Sporomusa sphaeroides DSM 2875: one gene and its partner. The protein of the gene in region 1 binds, or shares a complex with, the protein of each later gene. Links are inferred from orthologs where the notes say so. Each region holds a gene or a part of one and is shown in the gene's direction. Other genes may lie near its edges.

Region 1 (7,392 bases):
GTCAGAATGGCAACCGTACATGTTCCTACCGCGCAATCAACGGCTTTAGGTTTTATTGGAGCGTTTATGCTGGGCGATATTGCCACCAAGGTAGGACTGTTCGGCAATGAGACAATCTTTTATACGGCAGTAGCCGCTGTCGGAGCATTTGCCACTCCCAGTATGGAGTTTGCTATGGCTACCCGTCTTTTTCGGGCCCTGATTATCATTTTGGTCATGTTCTTCCAATTGCCAGGCTTTATTGTGGGAGTAGGAGCCGTATTTTTATTGATGCTGACAACGAAATCTTTTGGCATTCCTTATCTGTGGCCGGCAATTCCTTTTAATTTTGGTGCGATGAAAGACGTGTTATTCCGGTTGCCCATACCTAATAAAATATTGCGTCCTGCCGTCCTAAAACCTCAGGATGCAGACCGGCTTGAAAGTACCGGCGTGCAAGACAATACTAAAGACAGTAGTGACCAAGATAAAAAGTAAGACAAACAATGCCGCCCGTAGTTTCCGGGCGGCATTGTTGCTGGAGGCTATTTTCCACGAAAAAATTCACGTATATATCCCATGCTTTCATTGATGTTGGCCAGTTGCTCTTTAAACGCGCCTTTATTTTCAGCATTAACGGAATCTTTCAACTGATTTACCGTTGAATGGGTTTTGGTTATCTCACCTAAAATCCCAACCTGCTCCATGCCAGGCTTTACTTTTTCCCAGGTTCCCTGTAATTCTTTTGCTTTAATGACAGCTTTTTCCCAATCTTTATTTTCTACATAAAAACTGACATTGCGTATCCCATTACTGACAGCAATAATATCGGCAACAGGTGATAGTTTATAGGACTTGCCGATATCGCTGATGCTACCCATAAAGGCAAGCAGGTTTTCATGAGATTCGGTTATTTTTTCGGAATTGATGGCTGCAATTAGTTTTCCCATAGCTTCATCGGCTTCCTTTACGCCTTTTTTATCGCCGACGGCGGCTTTGCCTTGCTGCCACTTGGCTTGCAGATTGGCAAGCCCGGCCTGCGCCTGGGCCCAGTCTTCTTTGTTAATGCCTTCAAATACAACTCCGGCGGTGGCTTCCAGATCATAGAGTTCGGCAGGTGCTGAAATAAATCTTTCCCAAACCGGCGGGTTGGGCTTTGATTCAACCGGTTTGCCGGCAGGACCTATTTCCGGTTTAGGCGCAGGCCCTGCTAAGCCGCAGCCGGCCAGTAACAGCAAAATCAAAGTAAATACCGCAATGTTTATCAGTGACAGTACCCGCATAATAAGTAGATGCCTCCTTTCATTTTAAGGTAAAGAACAGCAGTTTACCCGGATATGTTTATTTTGAGCAGGTTTTGCTAATTTTATATATTCAGCAGTAAAGAATTTGCAGTCGCAGACGGCTGGTGTATTGACAACGCTCCACCGCTGGCGCTTGACTTGTGCTTTTGCCAACACACCAGTCGCTGCAAAACTGTAACGCATTGTAGATAGTATAGAAATAATCCGCTATTTTATTTTGCTTTTGCTTGCTTTTTTAGTATAATTTAGTAGTACGTCGAGTGAAAGTAATAAGGAGGACTCCATTTGTTTGGTTTTGACGCCGATATGATATTCAGAATCCCGGCATTATTAATTGCCCTCACGGTACATGAATATGCCCATGCCAGGGTTGCAGTTACGTTAGGTGATCCGACTCCGCGGTTTATGGGGCGGTTAACACTTAATCCTGTATCACATCTTGATCCCATTGGACTCTTAATGTTGTGGCTGGCTCAGTTTGGCTGGGCGAAGCCTGTTCCTATTAATCCCGGCAATTTTACGGATTACCGCAAGGGAATGTTACTCGTATCGCTGGCAGGGCCTGTGTCTAATATGCTGCTGGCGCTCTTAACCGCCTTTGCCATAGCCATTTTGGGTAAGTTGCAGTTGTTACACGGGGATTGGGTAAAAGTTTTGTGGCTGCTGTACAGCTATAACATAATTTTAGCCGTATTTAATTTGATACCCATACCGCCGCTTGACGGTTCAAAGATACTGGCAAGTATACTGCCAGCCCGTCAGGGAGAGATATTTGATAGAATGGAGCAATATGGCTCCTTTATATTAATAGCACTTGTCTTTACCGGTGTTATTGGCAGCATTATCTATCCGCTGAGAATTGGTTTATCCTATATTATTAATTTAATAGTAATGACAGTTTTATAACAGGAGGAGATATATTTTGACTAAAAAACGTATTTTTAGCGGCATGCAGCCGTCGGGGAATTTCCATATGGGGAATTATCAGGTGCTTAGCAACTGGATCAAACTGCAGGAAGAATATGATTGCATATATTCGATAGTAGATTGGCATGCGCTTACATCTTCGTACGAAGATACCGGCAAACTGCCTGAGCGTATTGAAAATATAGCGCTGGACTGGCTGAGTGCCGGCCTGGATCCGGAGAAGAGTATTGTGTTTGTCCAGTCGCATGTAAAAGAACATGCTGAACTACATTTGCTGCTGTCAATGATGACACCGCTGTCCTGGCTGGAACGTGTCCCGACCTATAAAGATAAATTGCAGCAATTAGGTGAAATGGGTAAAGAGATTAATACTTACGGATTTTTGGGATATCCGGAATTGATGACGGCCGACATTATCTTGTATAAGGCTGATGTCGTGCCGGTAGCTGAAGATCAGATACCGCATCTTGAACTGACAAGAGAAATTGTTCGTCGTTTTGCAAATTTGTACAAGCCGATATTTCCTGAGCCTCAGGCTATTTTAAGCCCCCTGTTGCCAGGCATCGATGGGCGCAAGATGAGTAAATCCTATGGCAATGAGATTCCGTATGCGGCTGAGCCGGAGGAGTTGCAGGCGCGGGTAAGGCTGATGATTACTGATCCCAAGCGGGTTAAGAAAACCGATGCGGGTGATCCGGAAGTTTGTACAGTCTATACCTTTCACAAAATCTTTAGTTCACAGCAGGAACAAAGCGAAATTGCCGGTCATTGCCGGAATGCCAGTATTGGCTGTGTAGAATGTAAAAAACGGCTGGCTGAAAAGATGGTTACCACATTGGTCGATGTCCATAGCCGCCGCAAAGAGCTGGCGGCCAAGCCTGAAAAAATCAGGGAAATATTAGCTTACGGTGCCGAACGTGCGAGAAAAGTAGCAGCAGCAACCATGGAAGAAGTCCGGTCAGTCATGAACTTGGGCTAGTTAAACTATGTCAGGCTATACTATCAAGCTAGAAGCTTTTGAGGGACCATTAGCCTTACTAATGCATCTAATTGAAAAAAGTCAGATAGATATCTATAATATTCCCATCGCTGAGATAACCGAGCAATATCTGTACTATCTTAAGGCTATGGAAGAGTTCGATATTGAAGTAGCCAGTGAATTTCTCGTTATGGCGGCTACTCTGTTACAAATAAAATCGCATATGTTATTGCCGCGTCCGGTTATTGCCGAAGCAGCCGATGAGCTTATTGATCCGCGCCAAGAACTGGTTGACCGGCTGATTGAATATCGTAAATATAAGCAAGTAGCCCAGTTCCTCAACCAACTGGGCAGTGAGCGGGACAAATATTTTATTAGATCGCCGCAGGAGTTTGCCAAGCAGTTTCCACTGCCTGAAGGGCTTTCACTTGACGATCTGCTAAAAGCTTTTGCCGCGCTCTGGGAAAGTGTGATCCCTGACTTTGCCGTTATTGCCCCGGAAGAGATAAGTGTTAAGGATAAAATGCACGATATTATGACGCTGTTAAGAAGTAACAACGGGAAGCTGGAATTTCACAAACTCATGATTAGGACAGGTTCCCGTTCGGAGTTTATTGCCGCTTTTTTAGCGTTATTGGAGCTAATTAGATTAAAGCAAATCATGATTCACCAGGAAAAGCAGTTTGCACCGATTTGCCTTAGTTTGAAGGAGTGACCGGCGGATGTTTTATCAGCATTTGCAAGGAGCAATTGAAGCGTTGCTATTTGCTAGCGGACAGCCGCTGCCTGCGGCAAAAATAGCTCAAATATTAGATATTCACGTTGACCATGTGCATGCGTTGATCGTCGAAATGACAGGCATCATGGTGAGTGAGCAGCGTGGTCTTACCATTGTGGAAGTGGCAGGTGGGTATCAACTATGTACAAAACCCTCGCTTGTTGATATTGTCAGCAAACTGGCCGAACTGCAGGATAGCAAATTGTCGGCTGCCGCCCTGGAAACACTCGCCATTGTCGCCTTTAAACAACCTGTGACCAAACAGGAAATTGAGAGTATCCGTGGTGTTAAAGCCGACAGAGTGATTACTACACTGCTTGACCGTACACTCATTAAAGAAGTAGGCCGCAAAGAAGCGGTAGGACGTCCGATTTTATATGGCACAACTAACGAGTTCTTACAATGTTTTGGCCTGAACAGCTTAGATGACCTACCGGCCATCGCCAGCCTGCTTCCGGGTACGGAGACTGAGGAATAAGACAACCATTGGTTGTCTTATTTTTATTTATTCGTGCATACTAACTAATAGGCTACAAGGCGAGAGGTGGAAAGCATGGAAAGCTGGCTATTATTCCTGACAACAGTGCTCTTTTTTTTATGGCTGCTTTCACAAGTCAACCTGTACATTGACTTGCATTTTTGCCGGCGTAAAGATGATGATTTTCTTGAAGTGACTGTTTATGCCTTGAGAAAGCTGCTCATTTATACCATGAAAATTCCTGTTATTGAAATTATCCAGTATAATGATTTGCCATGGGTTACCTCGGAAATACAGACTTCCCATGCTAAAACCGAAACACATGCGGAGCGTGAGCAGCGTTTTGTAAAAAAACTGGCCAAGATATTTATTTACAACCCGCGGCGATTCTTGCGTTTGCTTAAGTCAACCAGACACTTTTTCCGCACCTATCGCCATTATACAAACAGATTAACGCAGGCGATGCATTGTGACAGGCTTGAGATAAAAGTTGTATATGGCTTTGAGGATGCCGCTGTTACGGGTGTCCTAATGGGCATATTGGGCTCTATGCTGGGCCTGTTGCTGCAATCGCTGCAAAATAGGTTGATTATGGATTCCGAACCTGCGGTAAGGGTGAAGCCCGTATATGGATGCAACTATCTGGAGGTCGAAGTAAGGTGTATATTCAGAATCAGACTTGGCAATGTTATTACTGCAAGTATGGCGAGAGTAGCAAATTCATTGCACAAGGAGGCGACTCGCAGTGGCTGATCATCCGATACAGGGTTTAATGAAAACAGCTATGGAAAGTATCAAAGGTATGGTTGATGTCAATACCATTGTTGGCGACGCGGTGGAAACCCCTGATGGAACTGTGATTGTCCCTATATCGCGGGTAACATTTGGTTTTGCGGCAGGTGGCGGCGACTATGAGGCCGAAGATACAGCGGCTGCACACAGCCACCCTTTTGGTGGTGCCAGCGGTGCCGGCATTAGCGTGAAACCGGTAGGATTTTTAGTATGCTCGCCGACTAGCGGAGTGCGGTTTATGTCGGTGGAGAGCAACCTTTTTTATGACCGGCTTATTGATATGGTGCCACAAGTAATAAATAAGATTGAAAGCATGCTGAGCAAAGATGCCAGTGAAGAGGAAGAACTTGAAGAGCTTGCGCAAACTGCCGAAACTCAAGGCTACCGGCAGTCTTCGGCAGAGGAGTAGGACAACCGGTCGTATATGTAAAAACCCACACATAATTGTGTGGGTTTTTACATATACAAGTACTAATTGCTGGCTAAATCATCCAACTTATTCTTAATTTGCGTGGCATGCAGCGCTTCCGCTTCTGCGAAATGTTTAAACATTTTAGCTACTTCTTTGTCATTAATACGATCGGCAAACGACTGATAATCGCGCACAAGTTCCTGCTTTTGCGTCAGGGTGGTGCGCAACGATGATTTAAGATCAAGTGTTTCCATATTGATTCACCTCCTTGAATTTGTTACTATTATTTCCGTCTGCTGCGCAAATAATGCCATGATAGTATTACACGTAAAATTTAGACAAGCTTAGCTATTAACAGCCGCTTTACGACGCCGGTGTGGTTCCTCCGCCTTGCACTGCGCAACAATCCTCGCTAAATTGATCCTGATTTTGATACAAATGGATGCTGGTCTGGCTTATAACATGGATTAATTTGGCAGGTAATTACTTTTGACCTGTGGTGAATTTAATTATATAATATTGCTTGGCTTACCTTACGCGAAAGGATTGAATTATGCGACGACTAATTAATTTTGGAATATTGTCCCTGCTATGTCTGGTTTTTTTGCCAACAACTGTATTTGCCGGGACTGCTCTGCCGGAACTTACGGCTAAATCGGCAATTGTCATAGAAGCATCAACAGGAAAAGTACTTTATAGCAAAAATGCGGCAGAACAGCGCTATCCGGCCAGTACCACCAAGATTATGACACTGATAACAGCGCTCGAGTACGGCAAACTGGATGATGTGGTTACTGCCAGCGACCAAGCTGCCGGCACGGAAGGATCCTCTTTATGGCTCACAGCAGGCGAGCGGCTTACCTTGCTGGATATGTTGTATGGCGTAATGCTTGTATCCGGCAATGACGCAACCGTAGCTGTGGCTGAACATATTTCAGGCTCGGTAGAAAATTTTGCTAAACAGATGACCGCTAAAGCTCATGCTATTGGCGCGGTCAACAGCAATTTCACCAATAGCAGCGGCCTGCCTGATGAACAGCATTATAGCACGGCACATGATTTGGCCAAAATTACAGCATACGGATATAAAAATCAACTCTTTGCTCAAATTGTTTCAACCCAGCATAAAGTTATTCCCTGGCCAGGGAAAGATCATGACCGGGATTTGTATAACGAAAACAAAATGCTATGGCTCTATGACGGGGCTAACGGGGTTAAAACAGGCTATACCGATGCTGCAGGACGCTGCCTGGTTTCAGCCGCCAACCGGAACGGCATTCAAATTATTGCCGTAGTGCTGGACAGCGAACATATGTGGGATGATTCCATAAACCTTTTGGATTACGGTTTCAGCAAGCTCACACAACTGCCTGTTGTCCGTAAGGATGATATCCTAAAGACCGTTAAAATTACTGAGGGTAAAGTCGGTAAGGTAAAACTGATGGCCACTGATGATATTATTCTACCGGTTGCTGATAATGAATTTGATAAATTTACCACGGTAATTGATGCTCCTGAAAAAGTTGCCGCACCGGTTGCCGCCGGGCAGAAACTCGGCACAGTTACCGTCATGTACGATAATGTAGCAGTTGCCAGTACCGAACTGGTTGCTGACCGGACGGTGGAACGAAAATCATTTTTCAAACTGATTTGGGGATCAGTGGTAGGCTTCGTGACATTTGTAATTCGCAATTTTGCTTAAAGGACGCCGCCGGCGTCCTTTTGACGTTCTAGCCTGCAACA
Region 2 (7,074 bases), 170 kb from region 1 along the record:
TAAAATTATTCAACGCGGTGATGCTGATGTTATGGTTGCCGGTGGTACCGAAGCAGCTGTATCGCCTGCGGCAGTTGGCGGCTTTTGTGCCATGAAGGCCATGTCTACCCGCAATGACGAACCGCAAAAAGCTTCCCGTCCGTTTGATAAAGACCGTGATGGTTTTGTCTTGGGCGAAGGCGCAGGCATAGTAGTCATGGAAACTCTCGAGCATGCACTGGCACGCGGCGCCAAAATTTATGCGGAAATTATCGGCTACGGTTCTAATGCCGACGCCTATCATATTACCGCTCCCGCCCCTGAAGGTGCTCAAGCCGCTAAATGCATGGCTATGGCGCTCAAAGATGGCGGAATTGAGCCTAAAGAAGTAGATTACATCAATGCTCATGGTACTTCCACACCGCTCAATGACAAAAATGAAACACTTGCGATAAAGTCATTGTTTGGTGAACATGCTAAAAACCTCAAGGTTAGCTCAACTAAGTCCATGACTGGGCACCTGTTAGGCGCAGCCGGTGGTATTGAGACAATTGCTTGCGTGCTTGCCGTTGCTAACAGTATCGTCCCGCCGACCATCAATATAGAAAACCAGGACCCTGAGCTGGATCTGGATTATGTAGCAAATAAACCACGGGAACAAGTTGTAAATGTGGCACTTTCGAACTCTTTTGGTTTCGGTGGTCACAACGCAACCATCCTGGTAAAAAAATATCAGGCGTAACCTATTTTTTTATGAAAGAAGTTAAAGGGATGCTAGATGATACCCGCATGCAAGCGTTAACTGAGTTGTGCCGGTCCTTAGGAGTTGTGTTCGGCGATTATAAACTGCTGCATCAGGCTCTTATCCATACGTCATATGCCAATGAAACTAAAGGCACCAGTATTAGGCATAATGAGCGTTTGGAATTCTTAGGCGATGCGGTTTTGGACCTGATCATTAGCTCATATTTGTTTAGTCAGTGCCCACAATTGCCTGAAGGCGAACTTACCAAAGCCAGGGCTCAGGTGGTTTGCGAACAAACGCTGGCTAAAAGAGCATTGGAACTCAAAATTGGTGAATATCTCCTCTTAGGTAAAGGGGAAGCACTGTCTGGCGGACGGGAACGGATATCCATTCTCGCAGATGCCTTTGAAGCCATTATTGGTGCTGTTTATCTTGATGCAGGCTTCAAGAGCGCAGCCCGCTATGTGTTAAATCAGCTTAAATCTGAATTGAAGCTGGTTGAACGTGGTGACTATTTAAAAGATTATAAGACTTGGCTGCAGGAAATTGTGCAAAAAAATAATGATAGCAAAATTGCCTATGAAGTTATTAACGAACGCGGGCCTGATCATGATAAATCTTTTGAAGTGGCTGTTTTTGTGAATACTGAACGTATGGGTTCAGGCTGGGGCAAAAGTAAAAAAGAAGCTGAACAACAGGCTGCCAAACAGGCGCTGCTAAAGCTTGGCACAATAACTCAATAATATGTGAAACCAGGGCGGCCATTTTGGTCGTCCTTTCTGTATAGGAGTATTGTAGTATTATGAAGCATTATATTATCCCGGTATTTATCCCCCATTTGGGTTGTTTGCATGAATGCATTTTCTGTAATCAGAGAAAAATAACCGGCCTATTGACACCAGTTACTGCCAGGCAGGTAGCGGCTGTTATTCAGGAGCGGCTGGCTGACATTAATCAAGCTCGCCGGATAGAAGTAGCCTTCTACGGCGGCAGTTTTACCGCTTTGCCGCAGGCTATGCAAAATGAATTGCTGGCTCCGGCCAGTCAGGCTTTATATAATGGTCAAATTCATGCTATTCGTCTTTCTACCAGACCTGACTGTATAACCGGCAGTACGCTTGCCAATCTTCGCAGTCACGGGGTGAGTATTGTTGAACTTGGTGTTCAGTCTTTTGACGATGCTGTACTTTTTAATGCGGCGCGCGGGCATAGCAGTCAAATTGTAGCTGAAGCTGTGAATTTGCTGAAAGCTGCCGGTATTAGCTGTGGCTTGCAATTGATGCCCGGTTTACCTGGTGAGGATTGGATGAGCTTAATTACTACCGTACGTCAGACCGTCACTTTATGTCCGGATTTTGTCCGCATTTACCCGGCTATCGTTATTGCCGGAACAAGGCTGGCAGAATTATATCAGCAGGGTGTCTACCAGCCGTTGTCATTACCGCAGGCAGTAGCCCGCTGCGCTTATATGAAACTCGTTTTTGAACGCCAGGGTATTGAGGTTATTCGAACAGGCCTCCAAGCCAGTGAGGAACTGGACAAGAATGTACTTGCCGGGCCGTATCATCCGGCTTTTGGCGAACTGGTGGATTCACATATTTTTTACTTAATGCTGACCCGGTTTATTGAACAAAATTTCTTCGATACTGAAACCGGTTTTACGATTGTTCACCACCCTAAAGACACCTCTAAAGTACGGGGACAACATAATAACAATCTCAGTCGCCTGCGACTGCAATACAACTTATCGGCGATAACACTATGTGCTGATTCGACAGTCATTCCTGGCTCGCTCCTGCTCAGACATAAGGGCCTTTCCTTTCTTTTGAGCAAAAAAGCAAAAATATGATAAAATGAAATTTAAAAATCATGTAAAAGAAGGAATTTTTAGGAAATAGGAAGAATACCTTTATGTATAGGCCCTGAATTCAAAGGAGGAGAGCGAAAAAATGGAAGTGCTGAAAGTATCTGCACAATCAAATCCCAAATCCGTAGCAGGCGCTCTGGCCGCAGTTTTGCGGGAAAAAGGTACCGCAGAAGTGCAGGCAGTAGGTGCAGGGGCGGTTAATCAGGCTATCAAGGCTATTGCGATTTCACGTGGTTTCGTCGCTCCCAATGGCATTGATTTGATTACCATACCAGCTTTTGCGGAAATTTCTATTGACGGGGAAGAACGTACCGCCATTAGATTTATCGTTGAGCCTCGTTAATGAGATTCGGCTTGCTGTGAAAAAGTCTGCCAGCACCTGCTGCAGGCTTTTTTATATATCTAAAATTTGTAAGTTTTGCGCGCCAATGCAAAGCCCGCACGGAACGCTGCGACGTCGGCGTTCAACTTCCGCTTATGCATAACGGCCGTTTTGTGCCTCAGGAATGTTCCGGGAATCCGCTGGCTAAGTTATGGTCTTATGTTCTCTGCTCTTGTGTTACTGTACCTGGCATGGTAAAATTTTGAGTGACTTTAAATATAAAGGGTGATTAGTATGCTGCTCCGCCGACTTGAGGCATATGGGTTTAAATCGTTTGCCGAAAAAACCGAACTGGAGTTTGGACAAGGAATAACAGCCATTGTTGGCCCCAACGGCAGCGGCAAAAGCAATATTTCTGATGCCATTCGTTGGGCGCTTGGTGAACAGAGCCTGCGCACCTTGCGTGGTGCCAAGATGGAGGATGTCATCTTTGCCGGCAGTGTCAACCGCAGACCTTTGGGAGTAGCAGAAGTTTCTCTCGTATTTGATAACAGTGATGGGCAGCTGGCATTGGATTTTAGTGAAGTTACCATCACCCGCCGCGTATTTCGTTCAGGGGACAGTGAATATTACATCAATAAAACACCCTGCCGATTAAAAGATATTCATGAAATGCTGGCAGATACAGGACTGGGCCGTGATTCGATGACAGTAATCGGGCAGAACAAAGTTGATGAGATATTAAGCAGCAAACCTGAAGAACGCCGGCTTTTGTTTGAAGAAGCCGCCGGTATCATCAAGTATAAACAGCGTAAACGGGATGCCTTGCGTAAGCTGGACGACACAGAACAAAATCTGACCCGGGTTCGGGATATTACCGCAGAGCTTGAAAGTCAGTTGGAACCGCTCAAAGAAAGCGCTGACAGGACTAGCCAGTTTAATTTGTTAAACACGGAATTGACAGCCTGTCAGGCAACTTTGCTGCTGGAACGGTTGACAAAAGCGGAAAAGCTGGTAGAGAGCGCCAAGCTGGAACAGGCTAATGTAACAGACCGGAGTATTGCAGCCAGTGCCCGGTTAACTACAGCCGACAATGAAAAAGATGCGCTAACGCTAACGCTTGCTCAAACAGAGGAAGCGATTACTTGTGCTGAAAAGAATATTCAAGAAGTGGCCCAGGAAATAGAGCGCACAGATAGCCGCACAGGAGTACTGACTGAGCGAATTGAACAAGGTCAAAAGGCGCAGGCGCGTTTTGACGATGAGCTTGCCCGCTTAACTGCTGAAAAGCAAGCGGCAGAAGTAAAACTTAATGAGCTATACGGTGAGCTGGAAGCTAAACAAGGACAAATTGTCACTGCTAATGCCATGTTAGCGGAGAAAAGCAGGCACAGCGAGTGCCTGGCTGCCAGCATCAGACAGCTTGAGCAGCAAATTGAGACAGGTAAAGAGCAAACCTTTGAACATTTGCAGCTGTTGGTAAATGAACGTAACGCCCTGCGCATGCTTGAGCGTGACTTGGCGGCGTTAACCGCACAACAGATGAATTTTGCTAAAGAACATGAGAACTATTTGAACCGGCAGCAGGAGATCAGCGCTAAAGATCAGCAGCTTAAGGCCGAGACTCAAGCGCTTGCTGACCGGCGAAAGGATTTCGAACAGCAGATTAGCCTTGTGCAGCAGAACAAGGCTAAATTGGAATATGAATATAAGAATATCTTAGAAACAGAACAGCAGCTTGCCGGTAAGGTAAATGAAACCTCATCCCGCCTTAGTGTTTTGACAAGCATGCAGCAGGAATTAGAAGGATTTGGCAGGGCGATAAAAGGTATATTGAAACACCAGAGTTCCTGGCGTCAAGGGATTTGTGGCGCAGTAGCCCAGCTTTTGACAGTGCCGGATACCTATGTCAATGCCATTGAGGTGGCACTTGGCGGTGCTCAACAGCATCTTGTTACCGATACCGATCAAACCGCTAAGCAAGCTATTAATTTCTTGAAAACACAAAAATTAGGACGGGCTACTTTTTTACCGTTAAACACAATTAAAATAAGTAAACCAAGAGAAGCCGAAATACTGGCCGCCAATCAGCCGGGCGCATTAGGGTTTGCCGCAGATGTTGTCGGGGTTAGCGAGCGGTATCGCTCAGTAGTAAACTATTTACTGGGCCGGGTTATTATTGCCAAAACCATTGATCATGCACTGACAATTGCGCGCAATTGTGGATTTTCCGTAAAAATTGTTACCCTTGACGGTGAACTTATTAATCCCGGCGGATCATTGACCGGCGGCAGCATGGGGCGTAAAGAAGCCAGTTTTATTGCCAGGAATAATGAAATTGACACACTTAAACAAGCATTGACAGCCCTGAAAGAGCAACGGGAAATTTTAGAACAGGAAAAAGCGGCTATTGCCAACGCTATAACCGGGGCTAACGCGCAGCTGGCCGGTTATGATAACAATGTAAAAGAAATAGAGCTTCGTCAAGCCGAATTGGCAATTCATTTAGCTGCAGTCAGGACCGAGGACGAACAGTGCGAGCTGGCGCTTAGAACGATAACTGCCGAAGCAGCGGATGGTCAGCGCGAAATAGTTGTTTGTCAACAAAAGCTCGAGCAAAGTAAAACCAGCATTGCTTCTTTGGAAACACGGGAAATCGGTTATAAATCACAAGTGGAAAACTGGCAGGGTGAACTTAAAATCAAAAAAGCTGAGCAGCAGGCTATTGGCGATGAGTTGACCGATGCTAAAATTAAACTCAGCGCCATTACCCAAGCGGTAACCACAGCCCGCGCAGGTTGCGAGCAGGCTGCGCAGCTGCAAGCATCGCTGGCTGCGCAGCTTGTCCGTATCCATACCGAGAAGCAGCAGCTACAGTCGGAGAATGGACAAGCTCAGGACGAACTCGTCTCACTCTCGGCAAGCAAGGAAGGGCTGTTACGCGATAAATGTCAGCTGGTTGAAACACGTCAGGCACTTTATGCCGACAAGCTGGAAAAACTGGCAGGCATAGGCCGGCTGGACAAAGAGATCAAAGATTTACGCCGGCAGAGTGCTGACCTGCAAAACAAACTGCACGAGATGGAATTACTTGTCACTAAATATACATATGAAGCAGCTAACTGCCACGAACAGCTTACCGGACAGCTTGCCCTCACAATCGAGGAGGCACGTGCGCTAAAAAGGTCTGACAGTATTGAACAGCTGTTACAGACAATAGCTTCCCTTGAACAGCAGATAGCAGCACTTGGACCGGTTAATCCGGCAGCTATTGAAGAATATAACCGTGTCCGGGAGCGATATGCCTTTTTGCAGGGGCAAGTTACTGACTTATCACAGGCTAAGGAGTATTTGACATCAGTAATTAAAGATATTGATATTACTATGTCACGTCAATTTAATACCGCCTTTAAAGCCATAAATCAATACTTTGGCGATGTATTCAACCGTTTGTTTGGTGGTGGACGTGCGGAGCTTGTGCTGATTGAGCCGGGCAATATTCTGGAAACAGGCATAGATATTATTGTACAGCCTCCGGGAAAGAAACTGCAAAATCTAGCCCTGTTGTCAGGCGGTGAACGGGCACTTACCGTAATTGCATTGTTATTTGCTATCCTGACATATCGTCCGGCACCTTTCTGTGTGGTTGACGAAATTGATGCTGCCCTGGATGAAGCCAACGTACAGCGGTTTAGCGAATTTTTACGTGATTATGCACAAAACACGCAATTTATTATTGTTACCCACCGCAAAGGAACTATGGAAGCCGCCGGTGTATTGCATGGCGTGACAATGGAAGAATCGGGAATATCCAGGCTGGTTTCGGTAAAGTTTATGGACAAAGCCGGATAACAATATCTAATTTGGGGGAATTCACAATGGGATTTTTTGATAAATTAAAAGCAGGTCTGGAGAAAACCAGGAAAAGCTTTACGGAAAAAATCGAGCAGCTGGTTATTGGTTATGCCACAATTGATGACGAATTTCTTGATGATCTGGAAGCCGTATTATTGTCGGCAGATGTTGGTGTAGCAACCACCAGCAAATTAATGGCTGAAATTCGTAAAGGCATTAAAGACAAGCTAATCAATTCTCCTGATGATCTAAAACCATTCTTACAGGAAAAAATCAGTGCTATGCTGGTAGGTCAGTCCCCGGCAG

What was found.
Region 2: the proteins of SPSPH_RS09280 (region 1) and smc are in contact, whole or in part, in a crystal structure (PDB 3ZGX), measured with the Bacillus subtilis proteins. The link is inferred for Sporomusa sphaeroides DSM 2875 from one-to-one orthologs.

The regions. Positions count from the first base shown.
Region 1 is NZ_CP146991.1:2,021,211-2,028,602, forward strand. The notes cover bases 2,253-5,050. They hold SPSPH_RS09280 (segregation and condensation protein A), read left to right. Parts: upstream 2,253-3,196; coding sequence 3,197-3,904; downstream 3,905-5,050. Other genes in these bases: trpS (tryptophan--tRNA ligase), read left to right, coding at 2,253-3,189; scpB (SMC-Scp complex subunit ScpB), read left to right, coding at 3,912-4,445; SPSPH_RS09290 (DUF2953 domain-containing protein), read left to right, coding at 4,521-5,050. Also shown: SPSPH_RS09260 (spore germination protein), read left to right, coding at 1-477; SPSPH_RS09265 (DUF4363 family protein), read right to left, coding at 525-1,262; SPSPH_RS09270 (site-2 protease family protein), read left to right, coding at 1,569-2,189; more of trpS, read left to right, coding at 2,206-2,252; more of SPSPH_RS09290, read left to right, coding at 5,051-5,198; ytfJ (GerW family sporulation protein), read left to right, coding at 5,191-5,646; SPSPH_RS09300 (rubrerythrin family protein), read right to left, coding at 5,709-5,903; SPSPH_RS09305 (D-alanyl-D-alanine carboxypeptidase family protein), read left to right, coding at 6,203-7,351. UniProt on the Bacillus subtilis protein: Participates in chromosomal partition during cell division. May act via the formation of a condensin-like complex containing Smc and ScpB that pull DNA away from mid-cell into both cell halves.
Region 2 is NZ_CP146991.1:1,848,960-1,856,033, forward strand. Bases 2,834-6,965 are described here. They hold smc (chromosome segregation protein SMC), read left to right. Parts: upstream 2,834-3,207; coding sequence 3,208-6,765; downstream 6,766-6,965. Other genes in these bases: SPSPH_RS08335 (stage V sporulation protein S), read left to right, coding at 2,834-2,934; ftsY (signal recognition particle-docking protein FtsY), read left to right, coding at 6,792-6,965. In the rest of the region: fabF (beta-ketoacyl-ACP synthase II), read left to right, coding at 1-721; rnc (ribonuclease III), read left to right, coding at 733-1,467; SPSPH_RS08330 (elongator complex protein 3), read left to right, coding at 1,527-2,573; more of SPSPH_RS08335, read left to right, coding at 2,674-2,833; more of ftsY, read left to right, coding at 6,966-7,074. UniProt on the Bacillus subtilis protein: Required for chromosome condensation and partitioning.